Regions from separate parts of the Kitasatospora sp. NPDC001309 genome, predicted to be linked through region 1. Evidence: riboswitches for the same ligand, from Rfam matches in the RefSeq annotation. Region 1 holds a riboswitch; each other region holds the start of a gene.
The links. Region 1 has a riboswitch for cobalamin ahead of metE (5-methyltetrahydropteroyltriglutamate--homocysteine S-methyltransferase). Riboswitches for the same ligand answer to the same signal wherever they lie in the genome.
Positions count from the first base shown of each region.

Region 2: linked by a shared signal. The riboswitch ahead of ACFY2K_RS16865 (CbtB-domain containing protein) and the one ahead of metE (5-methyltetrahydropteroyltriglutamate--homocysteine S-methyltransferase) in region 1 are both predicted to bind cobalamin.
Region 3: linked by a shared signal. The riboswitch ahead of ACFY2K_RS16890 (prenyltransferase/squalene oxidase repeat-containing protein) and the one ahead of metE (5-methyltetrahydropteroyltriglutamate--homocysteine S-methyltransferase) in region 1 are both predicted to bind cobalamin.
Region 4: linked by a shared signal. The riboswitch ahead of ACFY2K_RS18265 (cobalamin biosynthesis protein) and the one ahead of metE (5-methyltetrahydropteroyltriglutamate--homocysteine S-methyltransferase) in region 1 are both predicted to bind cobalamin.

Region 1 is NZ_JBIAXC010000026.1:51,632-59,307, forward strand. Features, by position in the region: gene ACFY2K_RS24775 (HAMP domain-containing protein) at 1-2,751, shown strand, start outside; gene ACFY2K_RS24780 (SpoIIE family protein phosphatase) at 2,795-5,359, shown strand; cobalamin riboswitch at 5,531-5,700, shown strand; gene metE (5-methyltetrahydropteroyltriglutamate--homocysteine S-methyltransferase) at 5,878-7,676, shown strand, end outside.
Region 2 is NZ_JBIAXC010000014.1:80,965-88,640, reverse strand. Features, by position in the region: gene ACFY2K_RS16875 (ABC transporter ATP-binding protein) at 1-1,214, shown strand, start outside; gene ACFY2K_RS16870 (ECF transporter S component) at 1,211-1,999, shown strand; cobalamin riboswitch at 2,022-2,146, shown strand; gene ACFY2K_RS16865 (CbtB-domain containing protein) at 2,184-2,402, shown strand; gene ACFY2K_RS16860 (CbtA family protein) at 2,429-3,304, shown strand; gene ACFY2K_RS16855 ((2Fe-2S)-binding protein) at 3,301-4,098, shown strand; gene ACFY2K_RS16850 (PA14 domain-containing protein) at 4,709-7,676, shown strand, end outside.
Region 3 is NZ_JBIAXC010000014.1:90,126-95,064, forward strand. Features, by position in the region: gene ACFY2K_RS16880 (CbiQ family ECF transporter T component) at 1-162, opposite strand, end outside; gene ACFY2K_RS16885 (hypothetical protein) at 167-1,267, opposite strand; gene ACFY2K_RS16890 (prenyltransferase/squalene oxidase repeat-containing protein) at 1,264-2,820, opposite strand; cobalamin riboswitch at 2,929-3,073, opposite strand; gene ACFY2K_RS16895 (flagellar hook-length control protein FliK) at 3,234-3,731, opposite strand; gene ACFY2K_RS16900 (peptidase) at 3,761-4,867, opposite strand.
Region 4 is NZ_JBIAXC010000016.1:73,227-80,902, forward strand. Features, by position in the region: gene ACFY2K_RS18250 (hypothetical protein) at 1-218, opposite strand, end outside; gene ACFY2K_RS18255 (alpha/beta hydrolase family protein) at 851-1,969, opposite strand; gene ACFY2K_RS18260 (transcriptional regulator) at 2,375-3,061, opposite strand; cobalamin riboswitch at 3,255-3,386, shown strand; gene ACFY2K_RS18265 (cobalamin biosynthesis protein) at 3,485-4,450, shown strand; gene ACFY2K_RS18270 (cobyric acid synthase) at 4,447-5,961, shown strand; gene ACFY2K_RS18275 (putative cobaltochelatase) at 5,958-7,676, shown strand, end outside.

The DNA.
Region 1 (7,676 bases):
GGGGAGATCCTGGAGTTGAAGGAGACCATCAACACGATGGTCGACCAGCTCTCCTCCTTCGCCGACGAGGTGACCCGGGTGGCCCGGGAGGTCGGCACCGAGGGCCGGCTCGGCGGGCAGGCCAAGGTCGGGGGCGTCTCCGGCACCTGGAAGCGGCTCACCGAGAACGTCAACGAGCTGGCGGGCAACCTGACCCGGCAGGTCCGGGCGATCGCCGAGGTCACCAGCGCCGTCGCGGCCGGCGACCTGACCCGCTCGATCACCGTGGATGCCTCCGGCGAGGTCGCCGACCTCAAGGACAACGTCAACTTCATGGTCGAGTCGCTGCGCGAGACGACCCGCGCCAACGAGGAACAGGACTGGTTGAAGACCAACCTGGCCCGGTTCTCCGCGCTGATGCAGGGCCGACGCGACCTGGGCGTCGTCGCCGAGTCCGTGATGGACGAACTCGCCCCGCTGGTCGGCGCCCAGTGCGGCGCGTTCTACCTCGCCGAGGACGGCGGCGGGGGGACGGTGCTCCAACTGGTCGGCTCCTACGCGTTCCCCGACGGCGAGCGGCCCACCCGCTTCCGGCTGGGCGAGTCCTTCGTCGGCCAGGCGGCGCGCAGCCGGCGGACCATCGCGGTGGGCGCCCTGCCGCCCGGCTACCTGGCCGCCTCCTCCGGCCTCGGCCGCACCGAGTCGCTGTCGCTCATCGTGCTGCCGATCGTGGTCGAGGGGCAGGTCCTCGGCGTCATCGAGCTGGCCTCCGTACTGCCGTTCACCCAGGTCCACCGGGACTTCCTGGACCAGCTGATGGAGACCATCGGCGTCAACGTGAACACCATCATCGCCAACGCCCGGACGGACGAGCTGCTCGGCGAGTCCCAGCGGCTCACCGCCGAACTCCAGGCCCGGTCGGCCGAGTTGCAGGCCCGGCAGGAGGAGCTCCAGTTCTCCAACGCCGAACTGGAGGACAAGGCGGAGCTGCTGGCCGCCCAGAACCGGGACATCGAGACCAAGAACCTGGAGATCGAGCAGGCCCGCCAGGAGCTGGAGGAGCGTGCCCACCAGCTGACCCTCGCCTCGAAGTACAAGTCCGAGTTCCTCGCCAACATGAGCCACGAACTGCGGACCCCGCTCAACAGCCTGCTGATCCTCGCCCAGTTGCTGGCGCAGAACCCCACCCGCAACCTGAGCGCCAAGCAGGTCGAGTACGCCGGCATCATCCACTCGGCCGGCTCCGACCTGCTCCAGCTGATCAACGACATCCTCGACCTGTCCAAGGTCGAGGCCGGGAAGATGGACCTCAGCGTCGACGCGGTACCGCTGCAGACCCTGTTGGACTACGTCGAGGCCACCTTCCGCCCGATGACCGGGCAGAAGAACCTCGCCTTCGCGGTCCGCACCGCCAACGGGGTCCCCGGCGAACTGCGCACCGACGACTACCGCTTGCGGCAGGTGCTGCGCAACCTGCTGTCCAACGCCGTCAAGTTCACCGAGCACGGCCGGGTCGAGCTGCGGATCGAGCCCGCCACCGCGGCCGAACTCCCCGACGGCGTACGGCGCGGCGTGCCGGTGCTCGCCTTCCGGGTCACCGACTCGGGGATCGGCATCGCGCCCCAGCACCTGGAGACCGTGTTCGGGGCCTTCCAGCAGGCCGACGGCACCACCAGCCGCAAGTACGGCGGAACCGGCCTCGGACTGTCCATCAGCCGGGAGATCGCCTACCTGCTCGGCGGCGCGATCACCGTCGAGAGCAGCCTGGGCCGGGGCAGCGTCTTCACCCTCTACCTGCCCGTGGTCCACGCGGAGGTCGCCGTCCCCGAGGCCCCGACGGCGGCCGTGGAGCCGAACGACGGCGTCTGCGCACGGCCCGCCGCGGACCAGGCCCACGAACCGGCCGACCGCTCGTCCGCGGGCCGGCCGCGTCGGCTCCTGGTGGTCGAGGGGCGGCCCAGCGGGCTGCTGACCCTGGTGGCGGAGAACGCCGTCGCCGACCTCGCCCGCTACTCCGCCGGGCACCGGGAGGTCGAGATCATCACCGCCGTCGGTGCCCAGGAAGCCGCCACCGCGCTGGCCACCGCCCCCTGCCACTGCGTCGTCCTGGAACTGGACCTACCGGACGGCACGGCAGCGACCCTGCTGTCCGAGATGGAGGGCGACCCGGCGCTGCACACCGTGCCGGTGCTGGCGCACAACAACCGGAGCGTCGCCGTCCAGCACCCGGACGCGGTCACCCGCCCAGGCGGGCGACCGCTGGAACTGCTCGCCAGCCTCGACGAACTGCGCGAGCGGATCGCCCTCCACATGAGCGCCGACCACCCCGGCGGCGCGCTCCCGTCGGTCCGCGACGGGGACCGGGTCCAGGCCTGGAGCCCCGCCACCGGGCCGGCCCTCGCCGGGCGTACGGCGCTGGTGGTCGACGACGACGACCGCAACCTGTACGCGATCACCAGCATCCTGGAACTGCACGGGATGCGGGTCCTCCAGGCCGAGAACGGGCGCGCCGCCCTGGAGTCGCTGACCGCCCACCCCGGCATCGACGTCATCCTGATGGACGTGATGATGCCCGAGATGGACGGGTACACGGCCACCGCGGCGATCCGCGCGATGCCCGAGCACGAGGGGCTGCCGATCATCGCCGTGACCGCCAAGGCGATGCTCGGCGACCGGGAGAAGAGCCTGGCCGCAGGGGCGAGCGACTACATCACCAAGCCGGTGGACGCGGACGAGGTGATCAACCGGATCACCCACCACCTCACCCGGTAGCCGCCGTCCGGAGCCGCCGTCCACGACCCAGGAGCCCACCACCGTGCAGCACCCACCGGAGCAGCCCGCAGCCGATCGCGCTCGGGCGGCGGACCCGGCCACCGTCCTGCCCAGGGTCGGCGCCCAGCGCACCCCGGCCGGTCCGCAGCCGGTCGGCGACGCAGCCCCGCCCGGCGAGGCGTCCCCGTCGTACGGTCCGGAACCGACGGCCCGCCCGGCAGCCCCGGGCGGCCCGGACCCGGACCCGGACCCGGACCCGGACCCGGACCCGACGGCGACCGCCATGGGCCGGCTCGCCAGCACGGTGGAGTGGCTGCGCCGGGAACTCGACCAGGCCCAGGCCGACTCGGCGGGCCGCGCCGTGGTCGAGCTGGCCGTCGGCGTCCTGGTGGAACGGCTGCGCTGCGGCCCCACCGAGGCCGCCCGCCAGCTGGAGGGCCTCGCCGAGCAGGCCGGGGTGACCACCCTGGCGCTGGCCGCCGACCTGGTCAACCAGGTCGCGGCCGACCGGATCTCCGCACTCGCCCGCGACTTCGTCGCCGGTACGGCCGTCCGTACCACGGACCCGGTCGCCCGCCGGCTGCGCAGCATCGAGGCCGACACTGTCGCGGGCGGCGACGCCGAGAGCGCGGCCCGCTCCATGCTGGAGCACGCCCTGCGGCCGCTCGGCGTGGCCGCGGTGGCCGTCTGGGCCGCCCATCCCGACCTCTCGCTCTCCCTCGCGGGCAGCGCCGGGTTCCAGCCGGAGGAGGCCCGCCGCTGGCGCCACGTACCCCCGGGCGTGCCCACGCCGGCCCGCCGGGCGCTGGACGAACGAGGCACCGTCGCCTACCCCGTGCTCGCCGACGCCTCGCTGCCCTCGATCGGCCAGCACGACGTCCGCGGCGGTCGGCTGGCCGTGCCGGCCGGGGTCGGCGGCCGGCTGATCGGCGTGCTGGAGCTCTGCTGGAACGAGGAACTCCCCGAGCGCTCCCAGCCCCTGCAACGGCAGTTCGAGGCGCTCGCCGAGGTGGCCGCCGCCACCCTGGAGTCCTGGGACGGACGGGAGTTCTCCGCCACCGATCCCGCGGACGCCCAGTTCGACGAACTGCGGCAGCTGGCCGACGGACTGTTCGACCCCTGCCTGGTCCTGCGGCTCGCCCCGGACCACGACGGACTCCCGCCCCGGTTCGTGATCCGGCACGTCAACCCGTCCTTCGCGGACTTCGCCGGCCGGCCGACGGTGGCCATCGTGGGTCGCCGACTGCTGGAGGCCTACCCGCTGGCGGCCGCACCGGGCGGTCTGGCCGAGATGGTCGAGCACGTCTTCGCCACCGGCGAGCCCTTCCGTACCCAGGACATGCGGCTGGCCGCCCTGGTCGACGGGGTGCCGCTGACCGCCCGGGCCCAGGTGGGCATCAGCCGGCACGGCACCCACCTGGTGGTCGTCTGGCGGCTCGACGACGGTACCCCGCGGGTCGCCCGACTGCTCCAGCACGCCCAACGCCTCGGCCGCATCGGCGGCTTCGAGGAGAACCTGGCGACCCGTCGGATCGACTGGAACGAAACCCTGTTCGAGCTGCACGGGCTCGCGCCGACCGACCGGCCGATCGCCCTCGACCAGCTCGCCGAGCACGCCCACCCGGACGACCGGCAGACCATCGGCCGCTTCCTGCGGACGCTGCTGCACCACCGGCGGCCCGCCTCCACCGCCTTCCGCCTCCAGCGCGCCGACGGGGTCACCCGGCACATCCGGGTGGTGGCGGAACCGGTGCACGACCCGGACAGCGGACTGCGCGTGGTCCGCGGCGCCTACCAGGACATCTCCGCCCAGCACTGGACCGAGGTCGCCCTGGCCGCCACCCGCGACCAGCTCGCCCAGAGCGAGCAGCAGGCCGCCGAGCGCAGCCGCCTCGCCCTCCAGCTCCAGCACGCCATCATGCCGCCCGCCCGGGGGCCGCTGGACCTTCACGACCTGCACGTGGCGGTGCGCTACCGCCCCGCCGAGAAGGACCACCTGGTCGGCGGCGACTGGTACGACGCCCTCGTGCTGCCCACCGGCGACGTCCTGATCTGCGTCGGCGACGTCGCCGGGCACGGCATCGAGGCAGCCACCGGCATGGTCGCGTTGCGCAACGCCCTGCGCGGCCTGGCCGCCACCGGTGCCGGACCGGGCCAACTGCTCAACTGGCTGAACAGCGTGACCCACCACCTCACGGACAACGTGACCGCCACCGCCGTCTGCGGGCTCTACGAACCCGCCACCCGGCGGCTGCGCTGGGCCCGCGCTGGCCACCCGCCACCGGTCCTGCTGCGCGAGGGCCGGGCGCGGACCCTCCCGCAGCTCGGCGGGATCCTGCTCGGCGCCGTCGACCAGGCGGACTACCAGGAGGAGGAGATCGTGCTCCGGCCCGGGGACACCCTGGTGATGTACACCGACGGGCTGATCGAGCGCCGCGACGAGTCCCTCCAGGCGTCGCTGAGCAACCTGACGACCCTCGCCGAGCGGGCGCACCGGCTGGCCGCCGAGGGTGGGGACGGCCTCGAGGGGCACCTGGACCACCTGTTGCAGTACAGCGGTGCCGACACCGACGACGACACCTGCCTGGTCGGGGTGGCGGTCGGCTGACCCGGGCCGTCGCAGCGGCCGGAGGCTGACCCCGGTCGCAGGCCGAGGTCGTCGGAGGCTGACGTCGTCTCATCATGTGGACGGTTGTGCGGTTCTCCGGCCGGAAAGCGGCGGGCTGCCCGTAGGGTGGCGGGTGCAGCTGGTTCGCCCCGTCCGCCAGGCGGGGTGTCGTAAGAGGGAACCCGGTGACGCCTTTCAACTGGCCAGTCCGGGACTGCCCCGCAGCGGTGAGTGGGAACGACCGCCGTCATACGCACTGGGCCCGGTTCGGGTCTGGGAAGCGACGGCCAGTAGGTGCCGGTCCTTGAGGAGGACGGGCGGGCCCGCGAGTCCGAAGACCTGCCACTGCCCGGGTGCGACCGTTCGCGCCCGGCCATCCGGTGACCTCGAGGGCGGGTCGGCGACCACACCTGGCGGAGCCGTACCCGTGTGCGGGGGCCCGTCCGGTCCGTCGTCCCTTCGCGTCCTCGTCCCCGTCGCCGGGCACTTGAGGAACCAGACTCGCGAAGGAGAGTCCCTTGACCACGAAGTCCGCAGCCGCGGCGACCCTCGCCACCGCCCACGGCTACCCCCGCCAGGGGCGGGGCCGGGAGTTGAAGAAGGCGATCGAGGGGTACTGGAAGGGCGCCGTCACCGCCGAGGTGCTGCTGGCCACCGCCGCCGACCTGCGCCGGGGGAACTGGCAGCAGCTCGCCGACTCCGGCATCGAGGAGGTCCCGACCGGCGACTTCTCGCTCTACGACCACGTCCTGGACACCACCGTGGCGGTCGGCGCGATCCCGCCGCGGCACCGGGCGGCGGTCGACGCCGACCCGCTGGACGGCTACTTCGCCATGGCGCGCGGCAACCAGGACGTCGCTCCGCTGGAGATGACCAAGTGGTTCGACACCAACTACCACTACCTCGTCCCGGAGCTGGGGCCGGACACCGCCTTCGCCGCGAACCCGGCCAAGGCCGTCGCCGAGCTCAAGGAGGCGCTCGCGCTCGGGCACGGCGCCCGTCCGGTGCTGGTCGGGCCGGTCAGCTACCTGCTGCTCGCCAAGCCGGCGCCGGGGGTGGCCCCCGACTTCCAGCCGATCACCCTGCTGGACCGGCTGCTGCCCGTCTACGCGGAACTGCTCGCGGCGCTCCGGGCCGCCGGCGCGGAGTGGGTGCAGCTGGACGAGCCCGCGCTGGTCCAGGACCGGACCCCGGTCGAGCTGAACTCCGCCGCCCGGGCCTACCGCGAGCTGGGCGCGCCGACCGAGCGCCCCAAGCTGCTGGTGGCGAGCTACTTCGACCGCCTCGGCGACGCCCTGGCGGTGCTGGCCAAGGCCCCGGTGGAGGGCCTGGCGCTGGACTTCACCGGACCGGCCGCCGCCAACCTGGCGGACCTCGCCGCCGTCGGCGGGCTGCCCGGCAAGCGCCTGGTCGCCGGGGTGATCGACGGCCGCAACATCTGGATCAACGACCTGGGCGCCTCGCTGGCCACCCTGGCCACCCTGCTCGGGCTCGCCGACCGGGTCGACGTCGCGCCCTCCTGCTCGCTGCTGCACGTGCCGATCGACGCCACCCTCGAACGCGACATCGACCCGCAGATCGCCCGCTGGCTCGCCTTCGCCAAGCAGAAGGCCACCGAGACCGCGCTGCTGGCCCGCGCCCTGCGCGAGGGCACCGGCGCGATCACCGCCGAACTCGCCGCCAACCGCGCCGACCTGGCCTCCCGCGCCACCTCGCCGATCACCCGCGACCCGGCCGTACGCGCCCGCACCGCGGCCGTCACCCCGGGCGACGCCCGGCGCGCCCAGCCCTACCCCGTACGGGCCGCGGCCCAGCGGGCCCGGCTCGCACTGCCGCTGCTGCCGACCACCACCATCGGCTCCTTCCCGCAGACCACCGAACTGCGCGTCGCCCGGGCCGACCTGACCGCCGGGCGGATCGACGCCGCCGCGTACCGGGAGCGGATGGAGGCGGAGGTCCGCGAGGTGGTCGCCTACCAGGAGAAGGCCGGCCTGGACGTCCTGGTGCACGGCGAGCCCGAGCGCAACGACATGGTCCAGTACTTCGCCGAGCAGCTCACCGGCTACCTGGCCACCCGGCACGGCTGGGTGCAGTCCTACGGCACCCGCTACGTCCGGCCGCCGGTCCTGGCCGGGGACATCTCCCGCCCGCAGCCGATGACCGTCGACTGGTTCCGCTACGCCCAGGACCTGACCGACCGCCCGGTCAAGGGCATGCTCACCGGCCCGGTCACCATGCTCGCCTGGTCCTTCGTCCGCGACGACCAGCCGCTCGCCGACACCGCCCGGCAGGTGGCCCTCGCCCTGCGCGACGAGGT
Region 2 (7,676 bases), on a different contig from region 1:
GCGGCCAGCAGCAGCGCGTCGCCATCGGATCAGTCCTCACCGCGCACCCCCGCGTGCTGGTCCTGGACGAGCCGACCTCCGCGCTCGACCCGACGGCGGCCGAGGAGGTGCTGGCCGCGATCACCCGGCTGGTCCACGACCTCGGGGTGACCGTCCTGCTGGCCGAGCACCGCTTGGAGCGCGTCGTCCAGTACGCCGACCGCGTCGCCTACCTGCCGGGGGACGGGACGGTCGTGCACGGTCCGCCCGCCGAGGTCTTCCGGGACACCGCGATCGCGCCGCCCGTCGTCGACCTCGGCCGCCTGGCCGGATGGCGGCCGCTGCCGCTGTCCGTCCGGGACGCCCGCCGCGCCGCCGCACCGCTGCGGGAGCGGCTCACGGACGTACCGGTTCCCCCGCCGCGCCGGGCAGCGGCGGCGGGGGAACCGGTGCTGGAGGCGAAGGGCGTGGTGGTCCGGTACGGGCCTGTGGCCGCCGTCCGGGACGTCCGGCTGGACCTGCGCGCGGGCGAGGTCATGGCGCTGATGGGCCGCAACGGCTCCGGCAAGTCCTCGCTGCTGTGGGCCCTCCAGGGCTCCGGGCCCCGCCAGGGCGGCAGCGTGAAGGTCACCGGTGCCGGGAGCGGGAAGGCCGAGGACCCCAAGCGCCTGCCCGCGGCCAGGGCCCGGCAGCTGGTCGGGCTCGTCCCGCAGACCCCCACCGACCTGCTGTACCTGGAGACGGTCGCCCGGGAACTCGCCCAGAGCGATGCCGAAGCCGAGGGCGCCGACGGGCCGACCGCCCGGCAGATCCTGGACCGCCTGGCCCCCGGGATCCCGGACGACACCCACCCCCGGGACCTCTCCGAGGGGCAGAAGCTGGCCCTCGTCCTGGCGATCCAACTGTCCGCCGCACCAAGGGTCGTGCTGCTGGACGAACCCACCCGGGGGCTCGACTACCACGCCAAGGAGGCGCTCACCGGCATCGTGGACGCGCTCGCCGCCGAAGGCCGTACGGTCGTCGTCTCCACCCACGACGTCGAGTTCGTCGCCTCCGCCGCCGACCGCGTCGTGGTGATGGCCGAGGGCGAGATCGTCGCCGACGGGCCGACCGCCCAGGTCATCGTCGCCTCGCCCACCTTCGCCCCGCAGACCGCCAAGATCCTCGCCCCACTCGGCTACCTGACGCCCCGGCAGGTCGCCGAGGCCCTCGAACCGGCGGAGGCCGCGCGATGACCGCCGTACGGATCCCCGGCCGGGCCCGCGTCGTCGTCGCCCTGGCCGCCTTCATCGGCCTGGTCGCCTTCACCTGGCCGTTCGTCGTCGCACCCGGGAAGTTCGGCTCCAACTACGCCCCGCCGCTGATCTTCGCCGTCCTGCTCGTCCTGGTCCTCGCCGTCGTCATCGCAGAGATCTCGGCCGGCGGCATCGACGCCAAGGCGCTCGCCATGCTCGGCGTCCTGTCCGCCGTCAACGCCGGGCTCCGACCCCTCGGCGCCGGGACGGCCGGTGTGGAGACGGTCTTCTTCATCCTCGTCCTGGCCGGCCGCGTCTTCGGCCCCGGCTTCGGCTTCACCCTCGGCTGCACCTCGCTGTTCGCCTCCGCCCTGCTCACCGGCGGAGTCGGTCCCTGGATGCCGTACCAGATGTTCGGCTGCGCCTTCGTCGGCATGCTCGCCGGCCTGCTGCCGAAGACCCGGCGCCGCCGGGTGGAGGTGCCCGTGCTGGCCGTGTACGGGGCCTTCTCCGGCTACCTGTTCGGCTTCCTGCTCAACCTGTCCTTCTGGCCGTTCTCCACCGACCCGAACAGTTCGATCGCCTACCTCCCCGGTCTGCCCTTCACCGAGCAGTGGCACCGCTACCTGCTGTTCGACCTCGCCACGTCGCTCGGCTGGGACACCGGCCGCGCCGTCACCACCCTGACCGCCGTGCTCGTCGTCGGGCCCGCCGTCCTGACCGTCTTCCGCCGAGCGGCCCGCCGCGCCAACTTCGAGCCCACCGTGCGCTTCGAGGCCGATTGACGGCCCCGGCGGGCAGGCCTACTCTGCCGGATGTAGTGATGGCGTAAGGAAGCCGGTGGAACTCCGGCACGGTCGCGCCACTGTGAGCGGATCGCCCTTCGGGACGGCCCGCGAGTCAGATACGACGCCATCACGATTCGCCCCAACAAGAGCGGGACGCACGATCCCCGAAGGAGGCTCCACCGTGAGCACCAGTATGCCCGGACCCTCTGCCCTGCCCGTCCCGGTCGTGGTGCCGGCGTCCAAGGCCGTCGCCTGGCTCGTCGTCACCGCGTTCCTCGCGCTGGCCGTCTACTACTTCATCGGCGTCGACCAGGGTGCCTACTCCGTGTTCGGCAAGGACATGCACATCCACGAGTTCGTCCACGACTCGCGGCACTTCCTCGGCTTCCCCTGCCACTGACGAGCGGAAGCAGCGAACAACCAGACATGGAGAAGAAACTCATCCTGCGCGGCGTGCTCGCCGGCGCAGTGGCCGGCCTGCTCGCCTTCGTCTTCGCGCGGATCTTCGCCGAGCCGCAGATCAACGCGGCGATCGAGTACGAGAGCGGTCGTGACGACGCGCAGGGCCTGCTGGACAAGGCCGCCGGGCTGCCCATGGACATGGGCGGACCGGACATCTTCAGCCGCACCGTCCAGGCCAACGTCGGCATCGGCGCCGGCATGATCCTGTTCGGTGCGGCGATGGGCGCGCTGTTCGCGGTGGCGTACACCGTGTGCCTCGGCCGGACCGGCAGGCTCCGCCCGCGCAACCTGGCGATGCTGGTGGCCCTGGGCGGGTTCCTCGGCCTGTACCTCGTGCCGTTCGTCAAGTACCCCGCCAACCCGCCGGCCATCGGACACCCCGACACCATCCGCGACCGCGGCAACCTGTACCTGGCCATGGTCGCCTGCTCGCTCCTGTTCCTCGTGCTGGCGGTCTGGCTCGGCAAGCGCCTCCAGGCCCGGTTCGGGAACTGGAACGCCACCCTGCTCGCCGCCGGCGCCTTCGCGGCGGCGATCGGCATCGTCATGGCGGTGCTCCCCTCGCTCGGCGAACTCGCCGACAACGTCCAGCAGTTCGGCCATCACGCGACCGAGACGCCGCTGCCGCTGACCGACGACAAGGGCGCCATCGTCTACCCGGGCTTCCCGGCGGACACCCTGTTCGAGTTCCGCTTCTACTCGGTGGCCGCGCAGCTGCTGCTGTGGGCCGCGCTGGGCCTGCTCTTCGGACCGATGGCCGAGCGAGTGATCAACGCCCGTACGGCGGCCGCCACGGCGGTCCCGGCCGAGTCCGGCTCCGAGCCGGTCGGCGCGGCGTGACGCACACCCGACCGAGGGCCGCGACGCCGCAGCGCGTCGCGGCCCTCGGGCCGTTCTTCGCCTACGAGACCCATGGGGCCGAGGGGAGCCACGAGACCCGCCGGGCCCATGAGACCCATGACGACGGCGCAGTCGCCGTGCCGTGGCGGCCGATGGCCGAACTCCTCGACGATCCAGCGGTGTTGGGGGAGCGGGTGGCCTTCGCCCGGAACCACCTCGCGGCGGCGGGGGGCCGTCCGCCCGAGGCGGTCGAGCAGCGGGTGGCGGCCTCGGTGACCCACCTGGGGCTGGTGGCGCGGCTGCTCTCACCCGCGTTCGCGGTGGCCGTCCTGGACGGGGCGCTGCTCGGGTACGGGCTGCCGGAGGCGAGGTGGCAGCCGACACCGGGCGGCCTGTTCCCGCTGTCGCTGCCCGCCCGTGACGCCGTTCCCGTCGCCGACCGGGCCGAGCTCGCCGCGCGGTTCGTGGCAGAGGTGCTGGACGGGCCGGTGCGGGAGCTGGGCGAAGCGGTGGCCGCCTACTCCGTCTCACCGCGGATCCGCTGGGGCAACGTCGCGTCGGCGGTCAACGGCGCGGCCGCGGGCGTCGCCCGCTCGCGGCCGGAACTCGGCCTGGAGGAAAGGGAGTTCACCAGGCACCTGCTGGCGGTTCCGCCGCTGCGCGGGGCCGGCACCGTGGCCGCGGACGGCACCGGCTTCCGCCGCCGCAGCTGCTGCCTGATCTACCGGGCCGCACCCGACCGGGCCGGCGCGCTGTGCGGCGACTGCGTCCTGGCCGGACCGCCGGCCGCCTGAGCGGAGCAGGGGCGCTCTCGGGCCTGAACGCCTACGCCCCCTTGCCCGGCCGTCGGTCCCCGGGTCGCCGCGCGGACCATCCGACTGCCCACCGAGGCCCTGATCGGCTGGCCGGCCGATCGAAGGGGTGACCGGCCGTACGGTTTTCGGCCAAGTGGGTCGCGGGCGCCGGGCCGTTCCACGACTCCGCTTAGGGATACCTGCGGGCATGTTATTGAACATGTCCCTGACAGGAGTGTCCGGGCGGTGACAGCCGGACGCTGTGACCGGTGTTCCGTTTGGAGGCACGGCGGTTCGGTGGATCCGGCCAAGGTGTACCGGCCCTGTTCCGTGGGGTCCGTCGTTCGCGGAGGATTCGTTGCCCGAGTCCTCCGGTCGGGACCGGAGGAGCGTGGACACGCGTCCTGCCGTGCCGCGGGTCCGGCGGACGTCAACGGGGTTGGAGGGGGCTTTGTCCAGAGGTGCCGGCATGGCGCGGTCGTCCGCGCGCTCGCGGTTCCGGTGGATCGTGTTCGTGGTGGCGACGGCGCTGGTGGCTCCGTTGGCACAGGCGGGAGGCCTGCCACCGGCGCAGGCGTCCGCGCCCGCGCCCGCGTCCTCATCCGGATCCGTGGCATCGAGAGCGGTGCCGCGGGATCTGCCGATCCTGTCGGTCCCGTCGGCGGCCGGGCAGCAGCCGCAGGCCGAACTGCGGGAGCCGAAGGCCGACTTCGCGCCCTTGGCGGCCAGCGGGGATCCGCGCTCCGACGAACGGGGGCGCGAGCGCGCCGCAGCCCAGGAGGCGCCGCAGACCAGCCCGGTGTCCCCGGTCGACGGCGCCGTGGTGGGGACGGAGACGCCCGCGCTGCAGGTGGCCGCGGCCGGTGACGGCGTCCTCTACTGCTTCAAGGTCTCCACCGGGTTCGACGGCCGATCCGGCAGCGTGGTGGACTCCGGGTGCCTCGACCAGCCGCAGTGGACGGTCCCCAAGCACGTGCTGCACGACGGTGGCCGGTACACCTGGACGGCGGCGACCGCGGTGTCCGGCGGGACGACCGCCACGCCGCCGCAGTGGGTCGGGCACTTCACGGTCAACCAGCGGGTCGGCGACCCGGGGCCGGCACCGACCGACCACCTGGGCCCGGTCACGGTGAACCTGTTCAACGGCAACGCGCACGTCGAGGCCGCCGGGCCGGCGTTCCAGACCGTCGGCGGATCGGCGGGCGTCAACCTCGCCTACAACTCCCGGGAGGGCGCCCCGCACGGCGTCCGCGCCTCGTACTTCAACGACTCCCGGCACGCGGGCGCCCCGGACGCGATCCCAGTGATGGTGCGCGGCGAGTCACAGGTCAACCTGGACTGGGGCATCCCGTGGACCGGCAACCCGGACAACCTGCCGTGGCGTGACAACCCGATGCCGCCCGCCCTGGACAAGAACTGGTTCGTGGTGCGCTGGGAGGGCCAGTTCAAGGCCCCGGTCACCGGGGACTTCCGGTTCGCCGGCGCCCACACCGACGGCGCCCGGATCTGGCTGGGCGACAAGCTCGTCTACGACAACGCGGGGCCCGCCGAGCCCGGCAACGACTTCCTGCTGCCCGGCCCGCGCCAGGCCGGCGAGGTCGCGTTGAAGGCCGGCCAGTCGGTGCCGATCCGGGTCGAGCTGTACCACCACTCCGACGACCGTCCGCGCATGGTGCTGTGGGCCAAGAGCAGCACCGGCACCGACGACCACCGCACCCACAACCTGGATCCGAGGATCGTGCCGACGGAGTGGCTGCTCTCCGCGGACTCCCAGGCGCTGCCGGCGGGTTGGACGCTGTCGGCGCAGTCCAGCGGCTACAGCCGTGCCGAGATGCTGGACGGCTCGGTGGTGCTCACCGACGGAGCCGGCGGCAAGCACACCTGGGCCAAGGCCTCCACGGGCGGCTACGCGCCGCCGGCCGGTGAGGACGGCGTCCTCGCCTTCGACACCTCGGGCCGGATCACCCTCACCGAGGGTGACACCGTGTCGCTGTTCAACCCCGACGGCACGCTGGCGGCGGTGGAGTCGGTCCTGGACGGCAAGAAACCGGCCGCCCTGCAGTACCTCTACAGCGGGACGCCGCCGCGGCTGACGCAGATCAAGGACCCGGTCTCCGGCCGCTCGCACCAGCTCTTCTACAACACCGACGGCGGCGACGGCTGCTACGGCGCAACGCCCCGCCCGCCCGGCTCGGACCCGGCGCCGCCGCAGATGCTCTGCCGCATCCGGTACTGGGACGGCAGCGAGACCAGGCTCTGGTACCAGATGGGCACCCTGGCCCGGGTCGAGAACCCCGGCGCGGTCATGCAGGACTTCGACTACCTGGGCCGGGCCTCGGCCAAGCAGCGCTACGACGAGGCCGGGGACAACGAGGAGGAGAAGCAGAAGGCCCTGGACAGCATCGGGCCGCTGGCCACCATCCGGGACGCCCTGGCCTACGACTGGGTGGCGCACCAGGCCCCGTCCGCGGCGAACGCGTGCACCAACACCGGTGACACCGCCGCCGTCTGCACGGTGATCGGCTACGACTCCGTGACCGAACAGCCCCAGGAGCCGCCCGCCCTGCGCGCGGTCCAGGTGCTGGCACCGGCCCCGGACGGCCGCTCCGCCGACAAGCGCGCCGAGCACTTCTACCAGTACTACCTGGAGCGCAAGCAGGCCACCGTGGCCCTGGCCGGGGTGTACGACTCCACCCGCTCCCGCACCGTCACCTACGACGACGCCGGACGCACCCTGGTCACCACCGACTTCACCGGGGCGAGCATCGCCGCGGAGTGGAACACCAAGGACCAGGCCACCGCGGCCGTCGACAGCGCCGGCCGCCGCTCCACGACGGTCTACGACCACGCCGACCGCCCGGTCGACAAGTACGGGCCCGCACCGGCGTCCTGCTTCACCGGCCAGACCCCGACACCCGCCTGCGCGGCGAAGATGCCGCACACCCACACCACCTACGACGAGGGACTGGCCGGGCTGTCGGCCGCCTTCTACGACAACCCGGAACTGGCGGGCGTCCCGCAGGCGTTCGCCACCGGGGTCGGCGCCGCCGACGGGGCACTGTCACGGTCGTGGGGACCGAGCCCGCCGGTGGCGAACACCGGCGGCTGGTCCGGACGCTTCACCGGCGAGGTGCAGTTCCCGGCAGCCGGGCAGTACGGCCTCGGGTTCACCGCCGTCGACGGCGTCCGCCTCTGGGTCGACGACGTCCTGACCGTCGACAGCTGGAGCGACAAGCCCGCCACCGCAGTCACCGGCACGTACGCCAACACCACGGCCGGCAGCCGGCACCGCGTCCGCGTCGACTACTACAACCGCTCCGGCACGACCGGGGCCCTGGCCTTCACCTGGACCCCGCCCGGCACCGGTACCCCGGTCCCGGTACCCGGGACGAACCTCGCCCCCCGCTACGGCTGGGCGACGGGCACCACCACCGACGACACCTCCGGCGGCGACCAGGAGCGGGCACCGTCCAAGCACAGCGCCAGCAGCTACTCGGACCCGGCGGCGGGCATCGACCCGGCGTACGGGCTCACCGTGTCCACCACGGCCGATCCCGGCGGAATGGGTCTGACCGCCC
Region 3 (4,939 bases), on a different contig from region 1:
GAGCAGCAAGGGGTTGGTGGTGCGGCTGGCCGCGGTCGCCAGGGCGAGCGCCCAGGCCCACCAGGCCAGCGGGTGGAGGTTGCGCGGGGCGCGCCGGCCCCCCGCACCCCGCCCGGCGGCACGCGGAGGGGAGCCGGGACCGCGGGTGTCGAACGTGCTCACCGGATCACTCGGCCCGTCGGCGACGGCGCCGTGCGGCCACGACCGTGGCCACGCCCAGCGCCACGACGAGGACCGACCCGAGTACGGCGGGAACCACCGAGCCGGAGTCGTGCGGGGCGTCGGCCACCGGGTCGGCGTCCACCACCCCGCCTGGCACGGCGGGCGCGGACGTCGCCCCGGCCGCGGCCACGGCCGTCTGCGGTGTCGGCCCGTCACTCGGGGTCTCGGTCGGCGGGGCGGTGGACACCTCGGCCGGAACCGGCGTGGGCTCGGGCGCGCCCGGCGGGGTGATGCCGTCCGCGGGGGTGTCGGCGGCACCCGTACCCGTACCCGCTCCCGGGGTCGCGGCGGGCGCGGGCGGACGGGCTCCGCCCGGCCGGGGTGCGGCCGGGGCCGGGGCACCCCCGGTCGAGCCGGAGCCGCCGCCACGCGTCGTACCGCTGCCGCCCGTCGTGCCCGATCCGCCCGCTGTACCGGATCCGCCCGCCGCTCCGCCGGAGCCGCCCGTCGTGCCCTGGCCCGGGTCGGCCGGCTGCCCGCCGGGACTGGGGTTGTGGGCCCGGACGCTGTCCGGCGGGAAGGTCGGACGCCCCTCGGTGCCCTCCACGTTGGTGCCGCCGTAGATCCACAGGTCGACGCTGCCGGGCTTCGGCTGGTAGAGCATCGCCCCGAGTTGGCTGTAGGACCATTCGTTCTGGCCCGGATCGGCGTGCCAGTACGACCAGTACGCGGTGGCCGGAGGTGTCAGGACGCACTTCTCCTGGTCCGGGGTCGGGAACTGCTTGCCGCCCTGGTAACCGCTGTAGCCGATCCGGCAGATGAAGGCCGGGCCGTCGTGGCCGGTGCCGGTGGTCTTCCAACCCCCTTGGTTCAGCAGGGTGTAGCCGGTGGTGGGCGTGGAGCCGCAGGAGCGCAGCAGCGGGCCGCCCCACTTGCTCAGGTCCACGGCGAGGACGACCCCGGAGGTCGGGGTGCACTGCTCCATCGGCAACGGCGCAGCGGCAGCCGGGACCGCGCCCACGGCGAGGCCGCCGAATGCCAGCGCCGAGGTCAGTGCCGCCGCCCCGGACAGCCGGGCGAGCCGCTGCCCGAGTCCCCGGCTCACCGGTGACGCCCCGGGGCGGCCGTCCGGCGGCGACGGGCGACGATGACGGCAGCGGCACCGAGCGCGGTCAGCGCACCGGCGGCCGCCGTCAGCGCCAGTGCCTGGGTTCCGGTGCTCGCGAGGTGGTCCGAACCGGTCTGCACCGGGACGCCTCCGGCCGCATCGGCACCGCCGGACGACGGGGCGTCGACACCACCGGACGACGGCGCGCCGGTGGTCGGGCCGGGCCCGGTCGTGGTGGGCGAGCCCGTCGGGGTCCCGGAGGACGTGGTCGTCAGGGTGGAGGTGCCGGTCGGGGTGGGCGTACCGGACGGAGTGGTGGAGGGAGTACCCGTCGGGGTGACCGTACTCGTCGGGGTCGGCGTGCCGGACGGAGTGGTGGACGGCGTCCCGGTCGGCGTCGGCGAGCCGCCGAGGTCGCGGGACAGCGTGCCGAAGGAGATGCCGGTGGCGCCGCCGAGCACCTGCGTGGACGCCCGGACGTCCGACCCCCGCTGCCCGGTGGAGGCGACGTTGAACCCGCCGTCACCGTTCTGCTGCCCGGCGAGGAAGTCGAGCGCCTTGGCGATCTGTCCGCCGTAGGCGGCCTTGCGCAGCGTCATCCCCTGGACGGCCAGCGCGGCCGAGTTGGTGGAGTTGCCGGCCGCGCCGGGGAAGCCGCCGTCGGGCAACTGCCGTGCGGCGAGCCAGCCGAGGCCCTTCTCGACCGCCTGGGCGGCCTCGTCCCCGGGGACCAGGGCGAGGGCCATGACGGCCATGGCCGTGCTGTCCACATCCGCGTCACCGGCGGCCGGGATCAGGCTCGGCCAGGACCCGTCCGGGTGCTGGAGGCTCCTCAGATAGCCGATCGCGGGAGCGGCACCGGTCGACTCTCCGGCCCGGAGCTGGGCCATGACGGCGAGCGCCTGGGAGAAGACCGAGGTGGCGTAGGTGTAGTTGCCCGGGGCGTCGCAGCCCGTGCTCGCGTCGGCCTTGGTGCACACCATCGCGGCGAGGGCGGCGATCAGGTCGTGGCCGCCGAAGTTCCGCGGGTTGCGGCCGACCGCCTCGGCGAGCAGCGCCTCCTTGCCGATGGACCCGCCGCCGGCGTACTCGGTGCCGATGGCGGTCCAGTCGTTGACGGTGCGCGCGCTCGCGTCCTTGCCCTGCTGGTCCAGGAAGTCGACGATCCTGCGCAGCGCGGCGTCGTCCGTACCGGTCGCGGCGAGGGCGTAGGCCCCGTCGATGGTCAGGCCGAAGTCGGCGAAGGCCGGGAACCCCTCGTAGTAGTGACCGTCCGTCAGGCGGGACGGGTCGGTGAGGTAGGCACTCCCCTTGGCGGCGTCCGGCTTCCTCCCGGCAGGCGGGGTCGGTGTGGCGGTGGGGCCGTCCGCGTCGTGCCGGGCGGTGGTGAGGTCGGCACCGGTCAGGGCCGGGATCGTCGGCCGGGCTGCCGCGCTCTCGGGGTGCCCCAGCAGGACCGTACCGCAGGCGGCGACCGCGACGGCACCGGCGACCACCAGCGAGGCGAGGTCCCGGTTTCTGTGACGTGTACGACTGCTGCTGACCCTCACGACGACTCCCTGGTCGGTCGACACGGGAGAAACGGCGCAGCCGACGGCCGCCCACGGGGAACACGGGACCGTCGAGACCACGTCGTAGTCCGCGACGACGCAAGTGCTGTGTGAACACACCCCCGGTCCAGGCATTCCGGCTCACCCACCCTCAGGTGGGTCCACGGTTGCGGGTCAGCGCCGGAGTTGGACCGGCTTCCCCTGAATGCCGAGGGCAAAAAATCGGTTCATCAGACCACGTTGACCGAAGCAGAGTCAATGAGGCGTCAGCGGTGGCCGAGCGGGAGGACCCGGGTGCGGCACCGGGGCTGACGCGCAGCGGTGGGGGGGTCACCGGTGCCCCGGCCCCTCCCGGGAGAGGAGCCGGGGCACCGGTCGGCGTCCGCGGTTCAGGACGCGGTTCAGGACGCGGTTCAGGGCGCGGTGATGCCCGGCTGGGCACCGGCGCCGAAGGACCAGCCCTCGACGTCGCCGGGTGCCGGGTTGTAGCTGCCCGCGCCCAGGTTGCTGTACGACCAGGGGCCGCCGTGCTGGGCGTGCCAGTACGACCAGTAGGCGCTGCCGGTCGGGTTGGTGCAGGTCGTCGGCAGGGCGTTGATCGTGCAGACGAAGCCCGGGAAGCGCGGGTGGAAGGAGTACGAGAAACCGGCCCCGGTCAGCGCGGCCAGGCCGCTGGCCGGGTCGCCGGGCGCACAGCCGGTCTGGACGCCGCCGCCGACGGCGGTGAAGTCGACCACGACGGTGACCCCGGTGGTGCCGGTGCAGGCGTCCGCCCGCGCCTGCGGGGCCTGGACGGCGGAGACGCCGAGCAGGCCGGCCGTGAGGGCCGCCGCAGCGGCGATCGACCCGAGCGTACGGCGGGCCGGGCGGGCACGGCGGGCCGGGCGGACCGCGGTGAAGGTGTCGGTCATCGGTGAAATCCTCCTGGAGTCAGGCTCGTTCAGCGCACGGCCGTGGGCGTGGCCGTGTCCCTGGCCGTGTCCGTGGCCGGGCAGGCGAGGGTAGGGGCGCCGGGGCGTGCACCGGCGGCGGACAGCGTGGCCAGCGGGGTGCCCGCGAGGCCGAGGACGGCCTGTGCCGTGGCCCGGGCGCCGTTGCCCGCGTTGAAACCGCTCGCGTCGTAGGCGACGGCGCCGCGGACCGCCTGGTCGGCGGAGCAGTCCTGCTGGAACTTGACCAGCCGGCTCCAGCCCTTGAACCCGGCGGCCAGGCGCCCGCCGGAGAACAGCGCCTGGGTGGCCAGGCCGGTGGTGTTGGCGTTGGAGGCGGTCGCCCCGGCGGCCGCGAACCCGCCGTCGCCGTTCTGGTGGGCGGTGAGCCAGCCGAGTCCCGTGTTCGCCTTGGCGGCGCGACCGGTGGCGGCGAGGGCCTGGACGGCGAGCGCGGTGGCGTCGGGGTCGCTGGTGCAGGCGGCCTGGCCGAAGGAGACCGGGAAGCCGCCGTCCGCGCACTGGCTGTTCGCCAGGAAGTCGACGGCCGCCGCCGGGGCGTCACCGGGCGTGCGGTGCAGGGCGATCAGGGCGAGGGACTGGCCGAAGGCGTTGCTGTAGTCGCCCCACTGGGAGCGGTCGGAGAAGCGGCCTCCGGCGGTCTGCAGCGAGCGCAGCCGGGCCGGCAGGTCGACGCCGCCGAAGGCCGTCGGGTCCCCGCCGCGGACCTCGACGGCGAGCAGCAGCTTGGCGGTCGCGCCCGCATAGGCCTCGGTGGTGCCATCGCCGAGGTAGCCGCTGATGACCTCGGGCTTCGCCAGCCAGGCGGTGGCCTTCGCGGCGGCGTCGTCGGAGCTGCGCGAGGCCGCGAAGGCCAGCACGGCGTCGATGGTCAGGCCCTGGTCGGGGTAGGCGGTCCCGTTGAAGACGGACTCGAAGTGGTCGCCGCCGACGAGCTGGCGGGCCAGCCAGCCGCCCGCGGCGGCGTCGGGGCGGAACGTCCCGGACGAGGTCGGGGCGGCGGGCGCGGCACTCGCGGCGGTGGCCGCCGGGAGCGCGGCGGCAAGGGCGAGGGCGGGTATCGCGAGCAGACCGAGGGTGCGGCGGAGCGCGGGCATGGAGACCTTTCCGGGCCCGCACACAGGGGCCCGGAGGGCCTCGGCGACGCACCGGGCAGCCCTCTGAGCTCC
Region 4 (7,676 bases), on a different contig from region 1:
ACCAGGCCCACCAGCAGGGCCTGGCCCCAGGCCTTGACCGCCGCGCCGACCGTCATGGCCAGCGCCCGGCCGGCGTCGCGGGCGTCGTCCGGGAGCAGCTCGCCGCGCTTGTCGACCTCCGCCAGCTCCCCGGCCCAGCGGGCGATCCGGACGGCGTCCACCAGCATCCGACGGGCCAGCGGCGCCAGCTCGGCCGGCGCGGGGAAGCCCTCCGGCACCGGAACCCGGCCCCGGCCGGGGGCCGGCGCGGGCCCACGGCGCCGGGGTACGGCGGCCCCGCCCGGCCTGCCGCCGGAAGGCCGTTGGGCCGTACCTGGGAGACGGGTCACCGTCGCACCGGTACCGATCGTCGGCGGGAGCGGGGCATCACGGTCGCGCGGGTTCCGAGACGTCACGTCGAGCAGTCTTCCCCTTGTACCGGCCTTCTGTCACATCCGGTTGCCCGTACGACCGCTCGACCGGGGGCGGCACCTCCGCAAGATCGGGCAACAGAGGCAAACCGCCTGGCCGGAAACGTGTGGCGGGGTCATGCCAGGGGGCGGCGGGGCGTCACGCTGCGTGTGGGGACGGGGCCTGTGGGTGGTTTCACGGGGGCGGGAGGGGTGGGGCGCGGTGCAAGTGGAGGACTGCGATCCGGCCAGGTGGCATGTGCCTGCGGGGGGACGCGGCGGCACCGGAAGTCGGCGGGGTCGACTTCCGGTGCAGGGGGGTGAGGGGGGAAGGGAGCTGCTGACGGGCTTGGGGCGGGTTTTCGGGAGCAAGGTTTGCCCCTGAGGGCGGGTCAGGGGGGTGGGGCCGGAGGGGAGGGCCGGAGGGGGTGGGTCAGAGGGGGTGGGTCAGAGGAGCGGGGTCAGAGGAGCGGGGTCAGCCAGCGGCGGAGGAGTTCGGTGTAGTGGTCCGGCGCCGAGTTCCAGAGGGCCGCGTGCTCGGCACCCGGGAAGCGCTGGAGGTTCACCACGTCGTGGCGGGCCGCGGCCAGGTGCTCCACCGGGCCGATCGGCGCGAGCGTGTCGTCCGGACTGTGCAGCACCAGGGTCGGGACCCGCAGGTCCGCACCCTCCGCCAAGCGGGAGGAGTCCGCCAGGTCGACGCCCGTACGGCCCTCCGCCGCCAGCGCGCCGAGCTCGGCGGAGACCCCGGTGAAACCCGCCCGGGCCGCGTCCCGACGGGCGGCCGTGGGCAGGTCCAGGACCGGCGAGTCCAGCACGATCCCCCTGATCGCGTGCGCCCAGGCCGAACGCGCCGCCGTCTGCAGCACCGTCGTCGCACCCACCGACCAGCCGTACAGGATCACCCGGCCCGCGCCGTGGTCCAGGGCCAGCCGCATCGCCGACTCGACGTCCCGCCACTCCGTCTCGCCGAAGTGGCTGTAGCCGTCCGGGGACACCGGGGCGCCCTCGTCGCCGCGGTAGGTGACCGCCAGCGCCGGCAGACCCAGGCGGTGCAGGGCCGGCAGCACCGGAAGCACCTGCTGGCGGTCCGCCTCCGGGCCGTGGACCAGGACCACCCAGGTACCGCGCTTGCCGCCGAGCAGCCAGACCGGCAGCGGGCCGAGCTCGCCGTCGGCCACCGTGTCGGTGAAGGCCAGGCCGAGCGCCGAGGTCGGATCGCCCAGGTGCACGCGCGGAGTGAAGCGGACCTCGGTGCCGGGCGTCAGGGTGCCCCGGTCCGCCCGGACCAGCCGGCGGGTGACGCCCTGCGCGTCACTGTGCAGGACCTCCTCCACCACCGCGTGCCCGCCGTCCGCCCACTCCACCGCCCAGCGACCGGGGCGCAGGCTCTCAGGACGCCGACTGAACGTCACCCGCCCCGCCGCGAGGCTCTGCACCAGCACCGGCCCCGAATCCGGGCCGTCGGCGGCCGGGCCCGCGGCCGGACGGACCAACCGCTCGGAGGCCCGACGGCCGACGACCAGGACGGCGGCCCCGGCGGCGGCGGCCGCCACGACGGCTGCGGTTCCCCAACGCATATCGATCCCCGCTCTGTTCACTGACCCGGACGGTGTTCGAGGACCAGTCCACAAGGGGGGTGGCGGGGCGGCCACTGGGCGGGGCCGTCTGGGGGGGCCGCTGCGCGGGGCTGGGGTGGGGTGGTGGGCTCTCGGGAGGGTGGGTGACGCCGGGGGCGGTTCCGGGGGTGGGCGCTCCGGGGGCTGGGTGATTTTCCGACCGCCGACCCTGTGGGGTGGGGTGCTGGGCGCCATGGGCGGTCTGAAAATCACCCGCAACGCCCCTCTCCGCACCCACCCCCTCCACCGCCCCCTCCCGCAGCGCGTCCCTCTCGCCTTGGGCGGGTGGTGGGGGGAGGGGGTGGTGGGCGCGCGGGGCGTTGCCCGCGCGCCCGTGCCTGTACGCCCGCAGTGGGTTGGTGCCGGTCAGACGGGGATGGTGGGGTGGTGGGTGCTGAGGAGGTGCCAGAAGCGGGGGGTGAGGGGTGGGGTGGTGGGGTGGGTGGTGGTGCCCCAGTGGGAGGGGATGTGGTGTTCCTGGTGGAGGACGGGGAGGACGGCGGCGAGGTCGGGTTCGGGGACGGGGACGAGGCGGGCGATCGGGCGGAGGTGGGGTTGCCAGCGGCCGGCCACGCACTGGCGGAGCAGGGCGTCGAGGGCCTCGCGGCGGCCGGTGGCCTCGACGAGTTCGGTGAGGCGCAGGCCGAGGACCTGGGCGAGGGCGTGGGTCTGGTCCGGGTCGCCGTCCCAGTCGCCGGTCAGTTCGGCCTGGCGGTAGGTGGGCAGGGGGATGCCGACCCGTTCGGCGACGGTTTCCGGGGGGAGTTCCCGGGCGAGGCGGTGGTCGCGCAGGCTGACGGGGTGGCCGGGCATCAGGGCGGCGGCCGGGCACCAGAGGGCGCGGGCCAGGGCGATGAACTCGGTCTCGCCGGGGCGCAGCACGCCGTCCTCCCAGGCGAGGACGTGGCCGGGCAGCAGTCGGACGCCGTGTGCGGCCATGCCCTCGGCGACCTGCTCGGGAGTCAGCCCGAGGCCGGTTCGGTGGGCCCGGGCGGCCTCCGGCGAGAACGGCACCGGGGCGGGGGCGGCGACGGGGGGCTTTCTGCGGCGCATGGCCGAACCGTAGGCGTGGCCTGCGGCGCGGCCCCAGCCGCCGAACGCACGAAGCGGGGGCGCCGGGCTCTTGGTGGTACTGGGCGATCGCACAGGGCGGGGGCGGGTGCGTCGTGTGACCAACCCCTCCGTGACCTCGGTTGACTCCCGGTTCGGGCGCGTGATGGGATCCTGGGGCCAAACGGAGGCATGGAGAGGAAGCCGGTGCGAGTCCGGCGCGGTCCCGCCACTGTCACCGGGGAGCACGCTCGGAAAGTGCCACGGCGGACCGTCAGGGGCCGTTGGAAGGCCCGGGGGTGCGTCGGACCCGGAAGCCAGGAGACTCTCGCCCCCGGTACGTCGATCCAGGGCGCGGACCCTGAGTGAGGACACCCACGCGATGCAGGCTGCCCCGCCCGGTTGGATCCCCGGCTTCTCGATGTTGTGCGCCCGCTGACCCGGGCCGCGGCCTTCGCGGTGGGCGCCGTCGTGGGCTACGCCGCCGACGCCCGGTACGCCGACCCGCGCCGCGGCCACCCCGTCGCCCTGTTCGGCACGGCCGCGGGGCGGCTGGAGCGGCGGCTGTGGCGCGACGACCGGGCGGCCGGTGCCGGGTACACCGCGGTGTGCGTGGGTGCGGTCGCGGCCGGCGCGCTCGCCCTGGACCGTACGGTCGGGCGCCGTCCGCTGGGCCGGGCCGCGTTGGCGGCGGCGGCGACCTGGACGGTGCTCGGCGGCACCTCGCTGACCCGGGAGGCCCGCACCGTCGGACGCTCGCTGGCCGCAGGCGACCTGACGGCGGCCCGGGAGCGGCTGCCGCACCTGTGCGGGCGGGATCCGAGTGCCCTGGACGGGCAGCAGATCGCCCGGGCGGTGGTCGAGTCGGTGGCCGAGAACACGGCGGATGCCGTGGTGAACGCACTGGCCTGGGGTGCCCTGGCGGGCACGCCGGGGCTGCTGGCGTTCCGCGCGGTGAACACCCTGGACGCCATGGTGGGCCACCGCTCGCCCCGCTACGCCCGCTTCGGCTGGGCCTCGGCCCGGCTGGACGACGTGGCGGGCTGGCCGGGCGCCCGGCTGACGGCCCTGCTGACGGTGGCCGCCGCGCCCGAGCCCCGGACCGCCTGGCGGGTCTGGCGCCGGGACGGCTCCGCGCACCCGAGCCCGAACGCGGGCCAGGCCGAGTCGGCCTTCGCGGGGGCGGTCGGGGTCCGGCTGGGCGGGACGTTGCGGTACGGGGAGCGGGTGGAGCACCGGCCCGTCCTGGGTGCCGAGTTGCGGCCGGTGACGGTGGACGACATCGAGCGGGCCTGCACGCTGTCCCGGCGGGTGGGCGCGCTGGCGCTGGGTACGACGGTCGCGGGGCACGTCCTGCTGCGCATGCTGATGAGGAAGAGGGGTGGGGCATGACCAACGCACTGCTGGTCGCGGGGACGACCTCGGACGCGGGCAAGAGCGTGGTGACGGCCGGGATCTGCCGGTGGCTGGCCCGCCAGGGCGTGCGGGTGGCGCCGTTCAAGGCGCAGAACATGTCGCTGAACTCCTTCGTCACCGCCGACGGGGCCGAGATCGGCCGCGCCCAGGCGATGCAGGCGCAGGCCGCCCGGGTGGAGCCGGAGGCGGCGATGAATCCGGTGCTGCTCAAGCCGGGCGCGGACGGCCGCAGCCAGGTGGTGCTGCTGGGCAGGCCGGTGGCCGAGGTGGGCGCGCTGGACTACCGGGAGCGCAAGCCCGTCCTGCTGGAGCGCGCGCTGGAGTGCCTGGCCGATCTGCGCGCCCGCTACGACGTGGTGGTGTGCGAGGGCGCCGGCTCCCCCGCCGAGATCAACCTGCGCGACCGGGACATCGCCAACATGGGCCTGGCCACGGCCGCCGCGCTGCCGGTGGTGGTGGTCGGGGACATCGACCGCGGCGGGGTGTTCGCCGCGATGTACGGGACGCTGGCGCTGCTGTCGGCGGAGGACCAGCGGCACGTGGCCGGCTGGTTCGTCAACAAGTTCCGCGGTGACGCCCGGCTGCTGGCGCCCGGGCTGGAGATGCTGCACGAGCTGACCGGCCGTCCGGTGCTGGGCACGCTGCCGATGCTGCCGGGCCTGTGGCTGGACGCCGAGGACTCGCTGGACCTGTCCACCGTGGTGGACCGGGTGGACGGGCGCGGGCCGCTGGGGGCGGACGTGCTGCGGGTCGCCGTGGTGCGCTTCCCGCGCCTGTCGAACTTCACCGACCTGGACGCGCTGGCCCAGGAGCCGGGCGTGCTGGTGCGCTGGGCGACCCGGCCGGAGGAGCTGGCCGACGCCGACCTGGTGGTGCTGCCCGGCACCCGGGCGACCGTGGCGGACCTCGCCTGGCTGCGCGAGCGCGGCCTGGAGCCGGCGTTGAAGGCGCGGGCGGCGGCCGGGCGGCCGGTGCTCGGGGTGTGCGGCGGCTACCAGATGCTGGCGCACTCGATCGAGGACGAGGTCGAGTCGAAGGCCGGTGTGGTCGACGGACTCGGGCTGCTGCCGACCCGGGTGCGCTTCGGCGTCGAGAAGGTGCTGGCGCGGCCGGTCGGCGAGGCGTACGGGCAGCGGGTGGAGGGGTACGAGATCCATCACGGGGTGGTGGCCGTCGAGGGGGGCGTTCCCTTCCTGGACGGTTGCCGGGTCGGCTCGGTCTGGGGCACCACCTGGCACGGCGCGCTGGAGAACGACGGCTTCCGCCGTGAACTCCTGCGCGAGGTCGCCGACTTGGCGGGCCGGGCGTTCGTACCGGCGCCGGACACCTCGTTCGCCGTGGCGCGCGAGTCCCGGTTGGACCGGCTGGGCGACCTGATCGACGAGCACGCGGACACCGACGCGTTGTGGAAGCTGATCGAGGGCGGGGTGCCGGCGGCCGGATCGCTGCCGTTCCTCCTGCCCGGAGCACCTGGGAGTGACGCATGAGTGAGGTCCGCTATCCGTTCACCGCGATCGTCGGGATGGCCGACCTGCGGCTCGGGCTGCTGCTGAACGCGGTCTCCCCGGCCGTGGGCGGCGTGCTGGTGCGCGGCGAGAAGGGCACCGCCAAGTCGACCATGGTGCGCGCGCTGGCCGGGCTGCTGCCCGCCATCGCCGTCGTGGACGGCTGCCGGTTCGCCTGCGACCCGGCCGGGCCGGACCCGCAGTGCCCGGACGGCCCGCACGCCACCTTCGGGAGCCACCAACGGCCGTCCCAGCTGGTCGAGTTGCCGGTCGGCGTGGCCGAGGACCGGATCGTCGGCTCGCTCGACCTGGAGCGCGCGCTGGCCGAGGGCGTCAAGGCGTACGAGCCCGGCCTGCTCGCCAAGGCGCACCGCGGCGTGCTGTACATCGACGAGGTGAACCTGCTCCAGGACCACGTGGTGGACCTGCTGCTGGACGCCGCCGCGATGGGCCGCTCCTACGTCGAGCGCGAGGGCGTGTCGGTACGGCACGCGGCGCGGTTCCTGCTGGTCGGCACCATGAACCCGGAGGAGGGCGAGCTGCGGCCGCAGCTGCTCGACCGCTTCGGCCTGACCGTCGAGATCGCCGCCACCCGGGAGCCGGCCGAGCGTGCCGAGGTGGTCCGGCGCCGGCTCGCCTACGACGCCGATCCGGCCGGGTTCGCCGACCGGTTCGCGGCGGAGGAGCGGGAGCTGGCCGAACACATCACCGCGGCGCGGGAGTTGCTCCCGAAGGTCGAGCTGACGGATGTGGCGCTGCGTCAGATCACGGCGGTGTGCGCGGCGTTCGAGGTGGACGGGCTGCGCGCGGACATCGTGATGGCCCGCACCGCGGTCGCGCTGGCCGCCTGGGCCGGGCGGACGGAGGTGCTGGAGGAGGACGTCCGCAAGGCCGCCCAGCTGGCCCTGCCGCACCGGCGCCGCCGCAACCCCTTCGACGCCCCGGGGTTGGACGAGGAGCAGCTGGACCGCACGCTGGAGGAGCACGCCCAGCCGGAGGAGCCGGAGGTCGAGCCGGATCCGGAGCCGGAGGGTGACGGGCCGGAGCCCGACGGGGACGGTCCGGACGGGGGCGGTGACGGCGGCCCGGGTGACGGCGGCCCCGACGGCGGCGGCGCGCCCGAGCCGGCCGACGGCGCGGCCCCGGAGCCCGCGGCCACGGACACCGAGGCGCCCGAGCCGCAGCCCGTACCGGCCCAGCACCCCTCCCCCGCCCGGGAGTCGGCACCGGTCGCGGCCGGGGACCCGTACCGGACGCGGCTGTTCACCGTGCAGGGCACCGGCCACGGCGCCCAGGGCCGCCGCTCCCCCGCCGAGACCACCGGCGGGCACACCGTCCGGGCCCGCCGCCCGCAGGGTGCGCTCAGCCGGCTGCACCTGACCGCGACCCTCCAGGCCGCCGCGCCGCACCAGGTGGCGCGTGGGCGGGCCGGCCGGGCGCTGGTGCTGCACAAGGACGACTTCCGCGAGCAGGTGCGCCAGGGACGGGAGTCCAACCTGGTGCTGTTCGTGGTGGACGCCTCCGGCTCGATGGCCGCCCGGCAGCGGATGACCGCCGTCAAGGGCGCGGTGCTGTCGCTGCTGATGGACGCCTACCAGCGCCGGGACAAGATCGGCATGATCACCTTCCGCGGCGCGGACGCCGAACTGGCCCTGCCGCCCACCTCCTCGGTGGAGGTCGGCGCCGCCCGGCTGGAG